DNA from 2 places in the Paenibacillus litoralis genome. Region 1 is predicted to be linked to the other one. Evidence: riboswitches for the same ligand, from Rfam matches in the RefSeq annotation. Region 1 holds a riboswitch; the other holds the start of a gene.
The links. A riboswitch is a leader RNA that binds a small molecule or an ion and turns the genes downstream of it on or off. The one in region 1 is predicted to bind ZMP and ZTP.
Positions count from the first base shown of each region.

Region 2: linked by a shared signal. The riboswitch ahead of ACKGJP_RS35040 (class I SAM-dependent methyltransferase) and the one ahead of ACKGJP_RS21735 (cyclodeaminase/cyclohydrolase family protein) in region 1 are both predicted to bind ZMP and ZTP.

Region 1 covers NZ_CP176395.1:5,173,347-5,177,040, forward strand. Annotated here, with positions in the region: gene ACKGJP_RS21730 (HAD family hydrolase) at 270-980, shown strand; gene ACKGJP_RS21735 (cyclodeaminase/cyclohydrolase family protein) at 994-2,514, opposite strand; ZMP/ZTP riboswitch at 2,578-2,658, opposite strand; gene ACKGJP_RS21740 (RicAFT regulatory complex protein RicA family protein) at 2,772-3,236, opposite strand; gene miaB (tRNA (N6-isopentenyl adenosine(37)-C2)-methylthiotransferase MiaB) at 3,308-3,694, opposite strand, start outside.
Region 2 covers NZ_CP176395.1:8,357,576-8,361,269, reverse strand. Annotated here, with positions in the region: gene ACKGJP_RS35050 (winged helix-turn-helix transcriptional regulator) at 1-83, shown strand, start outside; gene ACKGJP_RS35045 (Cof-type HAD-IIB family hydrolase) at 303-1,058, shown strand; ZMP/ZTP riboswitch at 1,209-1,288, shown strand; gene ACKGJP_RS35040 (class I SAM-dependent methyltransferase) at 1,336-2,166, shown strand; gene ACKGJP_RS35035 (hypothetical protein) at 2,242-2,637, shown strand; gene ACKGJP_RS35030 (hypothetical protein) at 2,711-3,022, shown strand; gene ACKGJP_RS35025 (ThiF family adenylyltransferase) at 3,022-3,694, shown strand, end outside.

The DNA of each region.
Region 1 (3,694 bases):
AGTACGTTGTATGCGATTTCCAGCCGGATCATGATTCGGCTTTGCATCCCTATGCGTTAGAAAAATCTTCCATCCTTCATAAGACGCAAGGAATAATGTTCTCTAGATTACCATAAGAGCCGCCGATTGTGAACCCGATGCCAAAAATCCGAATACAAGAAAATACAGGTATAAGATTAGCGGCTCCTGTTGTCGTTTGTTACAAAACGGTTTACCGGCCATTCCGGATGTGGTAAATTGTTCGTTAACCATTCAAGGGAGGAACCTCTGTGAAATCGTGCAAATTGATTCTTTTCGATCTCGACGATACGCTCGTCTTCTTCGACGAATATTGGGCGGAAAGCTCCAAATTCGCCCTCGCGGCACACCCTCTTGCAAAGGGGCTTGATCCCGACCGTCTTTACGCCGAGTTTAAGAAGCTGGATCTCGCGCTAGAACCTCTTTACCTGGACGAACAAATCACATTGACGGCATTCAGGGAGCAGCGCTTTATCGGAGCGTTAGCGGCCTTTCATGTTGCGGCCACGAAGGAAGATGCGGGGGTGTATGACGAATTGTTCCGACCTGCCATTCGGAAACACCTTAGGCCGAATGAGGAACGACTATCGTTTATGGAGAAGCTGAGCGGGTCATACCTGCTGGGGATCGTAACCAACGGCACGCTGCGTCTGCAAATGGATAAGCTGGAAGGCGCGGGGCTTGCTCCCTTCTTTCCTGAAGACTCCCTTTTCTGCTCGGATACGATCGGCCATTCGAAGCCCCATGCCCCCATCTACGAAGCAGCGCTTCGTCATTTTGGAGCGACTCCGGAGGAAACGCTATTCGTTGGCGATTCGTGGGAGAATGACGTTGTCGGCCCTTCCCTGCTGGGCATGAAAACGGTTTGGCTGAACCGAAGCGGCTTACCCGCTCCCGAATCGCTAGCCAAACCGCTCGCTATCATCCGCAATGTCACGGAATTGCATGACGATCTCTTTTGACGATACGCCTGCCTTATGCTCTTATCCGTCGATATACCGTATCAAGCACCGATTCCTTGTTCACATAAGCTTCATTTCGAAGTGCGCTTGCTTCTCCGCGAATTTTTTGTTCGAGCTGACTGCCACCTAAAGCCGGCAAGTTGATTTCTACGGTCAATAGGGCGGCTTGCAGCGAAGCCTCCAGCAGCAGGACGCCAATGCCCAGATCCGAGATCGCCGTCTTGTTCCCCGTTTCCGCCATCGCCCCGGACGCACGAATCGCATCCGTGCATAGCCTTGCAAGCCTCAGCGGCACATCGGCGGCAGCTTGTGCGGCCTCCCGCAGCGCTTCATCGCGAGACGCCCCTTTTGTAAGTTTCAAGGCCGCCATGTACGCTTCAAAAGCTTGGATATCCTCATGAAGCAGCGATTCGGACCGGGCGATCGCCGCCGCCATCTCTACTGCTAGCGTATTCGCCGCCGCCTCCGTTTGCGCAAACTTAGGACCCGTCGACAGCTTTGCCACCATGGAAGTCATCGAAGCGCCTAGCGCCGCCGCTAAGGCTGCGATACTTCCCCCGCCCGGCGTAGGCGACGCAGAAGCGGCCGCAGCCAGGAACGACCGAATCGTGGCGTCATACGGCACTTCCTCCGAGACAGCCGCTGCGTCCGTACCTTTAGATGGTTTCACCCGCTCTTCGCGCTGCCAATCCATGGCTCGAAGCACATTTTCGAACAAGATCATGGTTGTCACCGTACCGACTCCTCCCGGTACCGGTGTCATCGCCGCAGCCACTCGCAGGACATCGGGATCAACATCCCCCGCGATGCTTCCCTCCTCCGTCTCGTTAATGCCGGCATCCACCACAATCAGTTCCTCGTGCGCCGCTTGGACGCTCACCAGCCCGCGGCGTCCAGCTGCCGCAAAAACGATTTCCGCCCGGCGTACATGCTTATCCAAATCGGCAGTCCGGGAATGGCAGACGGTTACCGTAGCTTGCTCACGCTGCAGCAAATGATACAAGGGCTGGCCGACCGTCTCCCCTCTGCCGATCACGACCGCATGCTTGCCCGCAAGCGATATCCCATAATGCTTGAGCAACCGGATGCAGGCTTGCGGCGTAGCCGGCGCGATTCCGGGTCCGCCTGACAGCAAGGCAAGACGATTGGCTGGCGTTAATCCGTCCACATCTTTAAGCGGATCGATCGCTGCCGTCACCCGCTTCGCATCGATCGCCTTAGGCAAAGGAAGCTCCACCATAATGCCATGCGTCTTCTCGTCTTGATTCAGCGATCGGATGCAGTCTACGAGCGCATGCTCCTCCGCCCCGCTTTGGAACGGGTACAGATCGAAGGCGATGCCCAGCTTCTCCGCCGTTTTTCTTTTGGCGTTCACATACCATTCCGTTGCAGGGTCGCCCTCCACCCAAACTACGGCAACCCTGGCTGCCACGCCCTGCTCTTGGTACGCTTCCACGTTGGCCTTGATGGACGCTGCCAGTTCGTCGGCCAGCGGTTTGCCAAGCAGCTTTTTTGTACGCGTCATTTCATTCATCGTCTTCGCCTCCAACTATTTTTTGTACGAAAACAAAAAAAAGCACCCGACATGATCGTCGAATACTTTCGCCCAGGCGTACGGCTTTTATGTTCCGCGCGCTCCCCCGTGGTCGTCCACGTTCCGCCAGTTACGCGCAGCTTCCCTGCTTCCATCAGTTTATCAGACGAACGCGAAACGCACAACAATAATCATCCGCCGGATGCTGCCCTCTCGCTACAATAAAAAAGAAGACCTCGCGGTCTTCCCCTTCCGTCTTAGTCGCTGCAATTCGCCGGGTCGGCTTCTGCCGATGCGGCTTCCACTTGAATCTTCTCGGAAACGGTATCGCGAACGACCGACATGACCAGCTGCAGCAAATAGTTGATATCGCTTTGCGATTGCTGGAATTCCGTTACGATCGGAATCGAATCGAGCTCGTCCTGCAAGGACGTAATTTCGGCTTCGATTTTCTCAACCATTTGCGGATTTTTGAACGTGTTCTGGAAGGCGACGATCTCCTTCTGCTTTTTCTTGATTTGCTTGATCAAGCTCTGTACATGATCGTTATCGGCGATCTGCTTTTCCGCCTTCTGGTAGAACTCCACTTCGGACGATGTAGAAATCAACGCCGCGAGTTCTTTCGCCTTGCTCATAATATCTTCACGGACGATCAGGTCCGTGGAATTGTAATGCGGGATATCGCATGATTCGACTTCATGATTGTGATGATGCTCCGACATATCGACGCCTGCCTTTTATCAAATTTAGGAGAGAGTCGCCTCTCCCTTTCTTTTTTTGTAAGGAACCTGCCTTAGATGGCTTGTTGCACGGACTCCGGGATCAAATCTCCATACAGCACCCACGTCTGTGGCTCGGTAATTTTCACCTGTGCGATCGTTCCGATCAACTGCTTCGGTGCAACGACATGAACGAGCTTATTCGTACGCGTGCGAGCCGACAGCACATCCGGGTTGTTTTTGCTTTCCCCTTCGATCAGCACTTCTACGATCTCGCCTCGCAAGCTCTCGTTGCTTTGTTTGCCAAGCTCTTTCATAAGGTCGTTCAAGCGCTGCAAGCGCGCTCTCTTGACATGCTCGGGCACGTTATCCTCCATCGAGGCCGCAGGCGTTCCTTCACGCGGGGAATAGATGAACGTATAAGCCGAGTCGTATTTCACTTCGCGAACCAGCGACATCGT
Region 2 (3,694 bases), 3.2 Mb from region 1:
TGATCATGTCTATGAAAGCATGGGGGGAGTCTTATAAAGTGCGGCTTGATGAAAATCACACGATACAAGTGGAGGATAGTTAAAGGCAAGTTGGGTAACAAGCCAGGCGGCGGGTGCAAGGCGAAGTAATAGGAAATAGTTCCGTTTACGGTGAACCGTATCATCTAGCAAATTGGATCATTACGCTAACGGGTACGATTGTTCAGTAACACCATCATGAAGCTGCCAGAGCGATCTTGGTAGCTTCATTAAGCTAGGTAGGTGGAGATAATGCGCTATAAATTAGTAGCCTTAGATTTGATTTGGACGGTACCCTGCTAAACAGTCAAAGCGTGGTGTCAACAAAACACATTGAAGCCGTCAGAAATGCGCAAGATGCTGGGGTTATCGTTGTAATTGCAACAGGACGATATTACATGCAAGCTGAACGAATCATGAAAACACTGGATTTTGACGGAATCTTAGTGTCAAACGATGGGGCTGCGACAATTAAGAATAAGACAAAAGAAATCATACATGAGCATTCTTTTTCTGTCGAAGATATTTCGCCGTTAATCACTTACTGCCGCCAACATGAAATCCATTTTTCTTTGACCACAGCTTTCAATCATTACGTAGAGTTTATGAGCCCTTACCAGATCGACAAATGCAAACAATATGAGATTCAGTACTCAACACATAATGACGTGTTAGAACTGAAAGAGCCTGTAATGAAACTGACCATTGATGATGAGAAGCGAATTAATGGATGGCAAGATATCGTCTTACCGTCACACATCAAATTAAGAGCCAACGCCGAGTTTTTCAAAGAATACGTCCATCATCAGACTAGTAAGACCAATGGACTGAGAAAAGTGCTTGAATCTTACGGAATTGATCCATCCGAAATTATTGCTATCGGTGATTTTTACAACGACTTGGACATGATTGAATACGCTGGCTTAGGAGTCGCAATGGGCAATGCGCCTGACGATGTCAAAGAGAAAGCCAATGATGTGACGCTTTCAAACGATGAAGATGGAGTATATTATGCGTTAGAAAAGCACTTAAGGTGGTAGGTCGCTAAATTAACGGGTACAAGAGCTCAATACATATATGACGGCAGCCGGCCAGAACGATCGGCTGCCGTTTCTCAACTAACGGGCAGAATTGCGCAATAAAAAATACTTGCTGTAATTTCAATTTTCAGACTATAATAGATGTAATTATTTGGTATGTGTTACTGGCGTAAACGTGGAGACCCACGAGGGAGCACATATTCATAAAGCCGTGCGCCTGGGCAGAGGTAAGGGGAGATATCCCCTTGCCTCTTTTAATTTAAGGAGGCTTATGGAGATGAATGTATCCTATCAGTTTGATCGTTTTGATCAAGAACAAATGAAATCTGAAATTAAGAGATTAACAGCGAATGTCGGCAGTCACTCGGAAGCACTAGTACGTTTATTTTTCGAAAACGGTCTATATGGTGCAAAGAACGTTCTTGACGTAGGGTGTGGCACTGGAACGATGATCGAGTTATTCTCTAAGTATTTACCCGATATTTCCATTATTGGAATAGATAACAGTGTTAAAATCCTAGAAGCAGCACAAAGTAAGTTCTTGGGGAATGAGGGCATTAAATTCGTTCATGCCATTGCAAACAGTCTGCCGTTTAGTGACAATACATTTGACTTTATATATACTCGCCTTGTTTTAATGCACAATCCTAGGCCGCAAGAAATCATTAAAGAAATGACAAGGGTGTGCAAGCCGGGTGGGGTAGTTTGTGTAGTGGAAATTGATGATGGTACCCAAGTTTTCCATCCGTTTGGTTTGGAACTTTCTAAACTGATTAATGCACATATCGAATACGCACGTATTAATGGCACAGACCGTACAATTGGCAGGAAGCTCTATTCTTATTTTGTTTCCGAGAACCTGCAGGATGTTAAAGTGATCATTCAAACAAGCGACTATATCATGAAAAATAGAGAGGACGAGGAGATGCCTATATTAATTAAATTAGCATTAGGAAACGATAATGCAAAGCGCCTTGTAACGACTGGATTGCTCTCAGAAGAAGAACGAGTGGAGATTGTGGATAGTATTATTCCCACATTTTGTCGCTACCCTCACCGTTATGATTCATGTTCATTTATGTATTCTTTCGGGAAAAAACAGTGTTAAAAATTTTGTATGGAAGGCTAGGTGTCGCCTGTGGAAAGTATATTACGTCACTACGTAGCCACAATGATTTACCGATTGGAGAAAGCCATTCTGAACGCCCCCGATGATTACCCGAATTTGGAGATTGGCAAGGGAGTTCGAAAACCAATCGTTATATTATCCCATATTTCCTTCGTGCTTACATGTGCTCACTCCGTGTTCCACCATTACGATCAAATTGAAGAACTGGAGATAGGAACATGGGAAGAAGAAATCAACCGGTTTTATAAGATTGTAGGAATACTTGATAAGGCAATAGCGATGGGTTTGCCAGATAGGGAAAAAATAGCGGAAAAGTTATTGCAAGGTCCATTATCCGATGTTATGACACATATCGGCCAGCTTGCGCTGCTAAGAAGAATGGCGGACGCTCCAATTCATAAGGAAAACTTTTTTGAAGCAAATATTACAGCTCAGGATCATGCAAGTTGATTTACGATATTGCAAGAACGCTTTGCAGGCGGGCTCCTTTTGCTTTAATGAGAACCAAGAAAGGATGACTGGAGTGAGAATAAAATATAGAGTGGCATCTATGCAAGATGAAGAGGAATTGTTTGAATTGGCTGCAAAACTTGCGACAAGTTTTAAACTTAATAAAGGGGATTTTTCGAGAACTTATCAAGAAATCTTGAGTAATACAAATGCTGATTTACTTATTGCAGAATCGGAATCAATAATAATTGGATATGTATTGGCATTTCATCACTCAACTTTTTACGCTAATGGTTTAATAAGTTACGTCGAAGAGATATTTGTTTTAGCTGAATATAGGGGGATGAAAATCGGATTGACCTTTGGAAAGAGATCTACGGTTTAATGCATATCTTTAGAAAACAGGATCGTAATTTTATTTTAATTGGATTCCCAATACCTGAAATTGTCGGGCAAGGGAATTCGATTATTCACTGGATCGCTTTGGAACTTTCTCAATTAACAAAAAGGGCAAAGAAAATAAAGGGATTTAGACATGAAAACGATTATTACTTTTCTAGAGATCGATTAAATGAACTAAATTCAAAAAAGAGAATCAAGTATCTTCGCACTGAAAATTGGAGCAGAGAGGCTATTCTAAGTAGAGGTAGCTTAAACAAAAAAATTCAGCAAGATAAAGTGTTCTTACTGGGTGCAGGAGCTTTAGGCTCGGCTATAGGGGAATTACTTTCGCGTACTGGAGTATCTCATCTTACTATTTGTGATGGGGATAAAATAAAGATTGGCAACTTATCTAGGCACATGCTTGGTTTAGGCGAATTGAACCAAAATAAAGCAACTGCCCTATCTCGAAAACTGATTAATAATAACTTACATATTAGCTCAAGTTCATTCACAAGCTCATTTCCCGATTTAAGTGATGATGAAATTGATTATCTTGAAGAACATGACGTTATTATTGATACAACGGGTAGCGATGCAGTAATAGATTACTTATATTCGTTTGACTGGACTGTTCCCAAGAGATTTGTATCTATATCTCTTGGGTTCGGCGCGA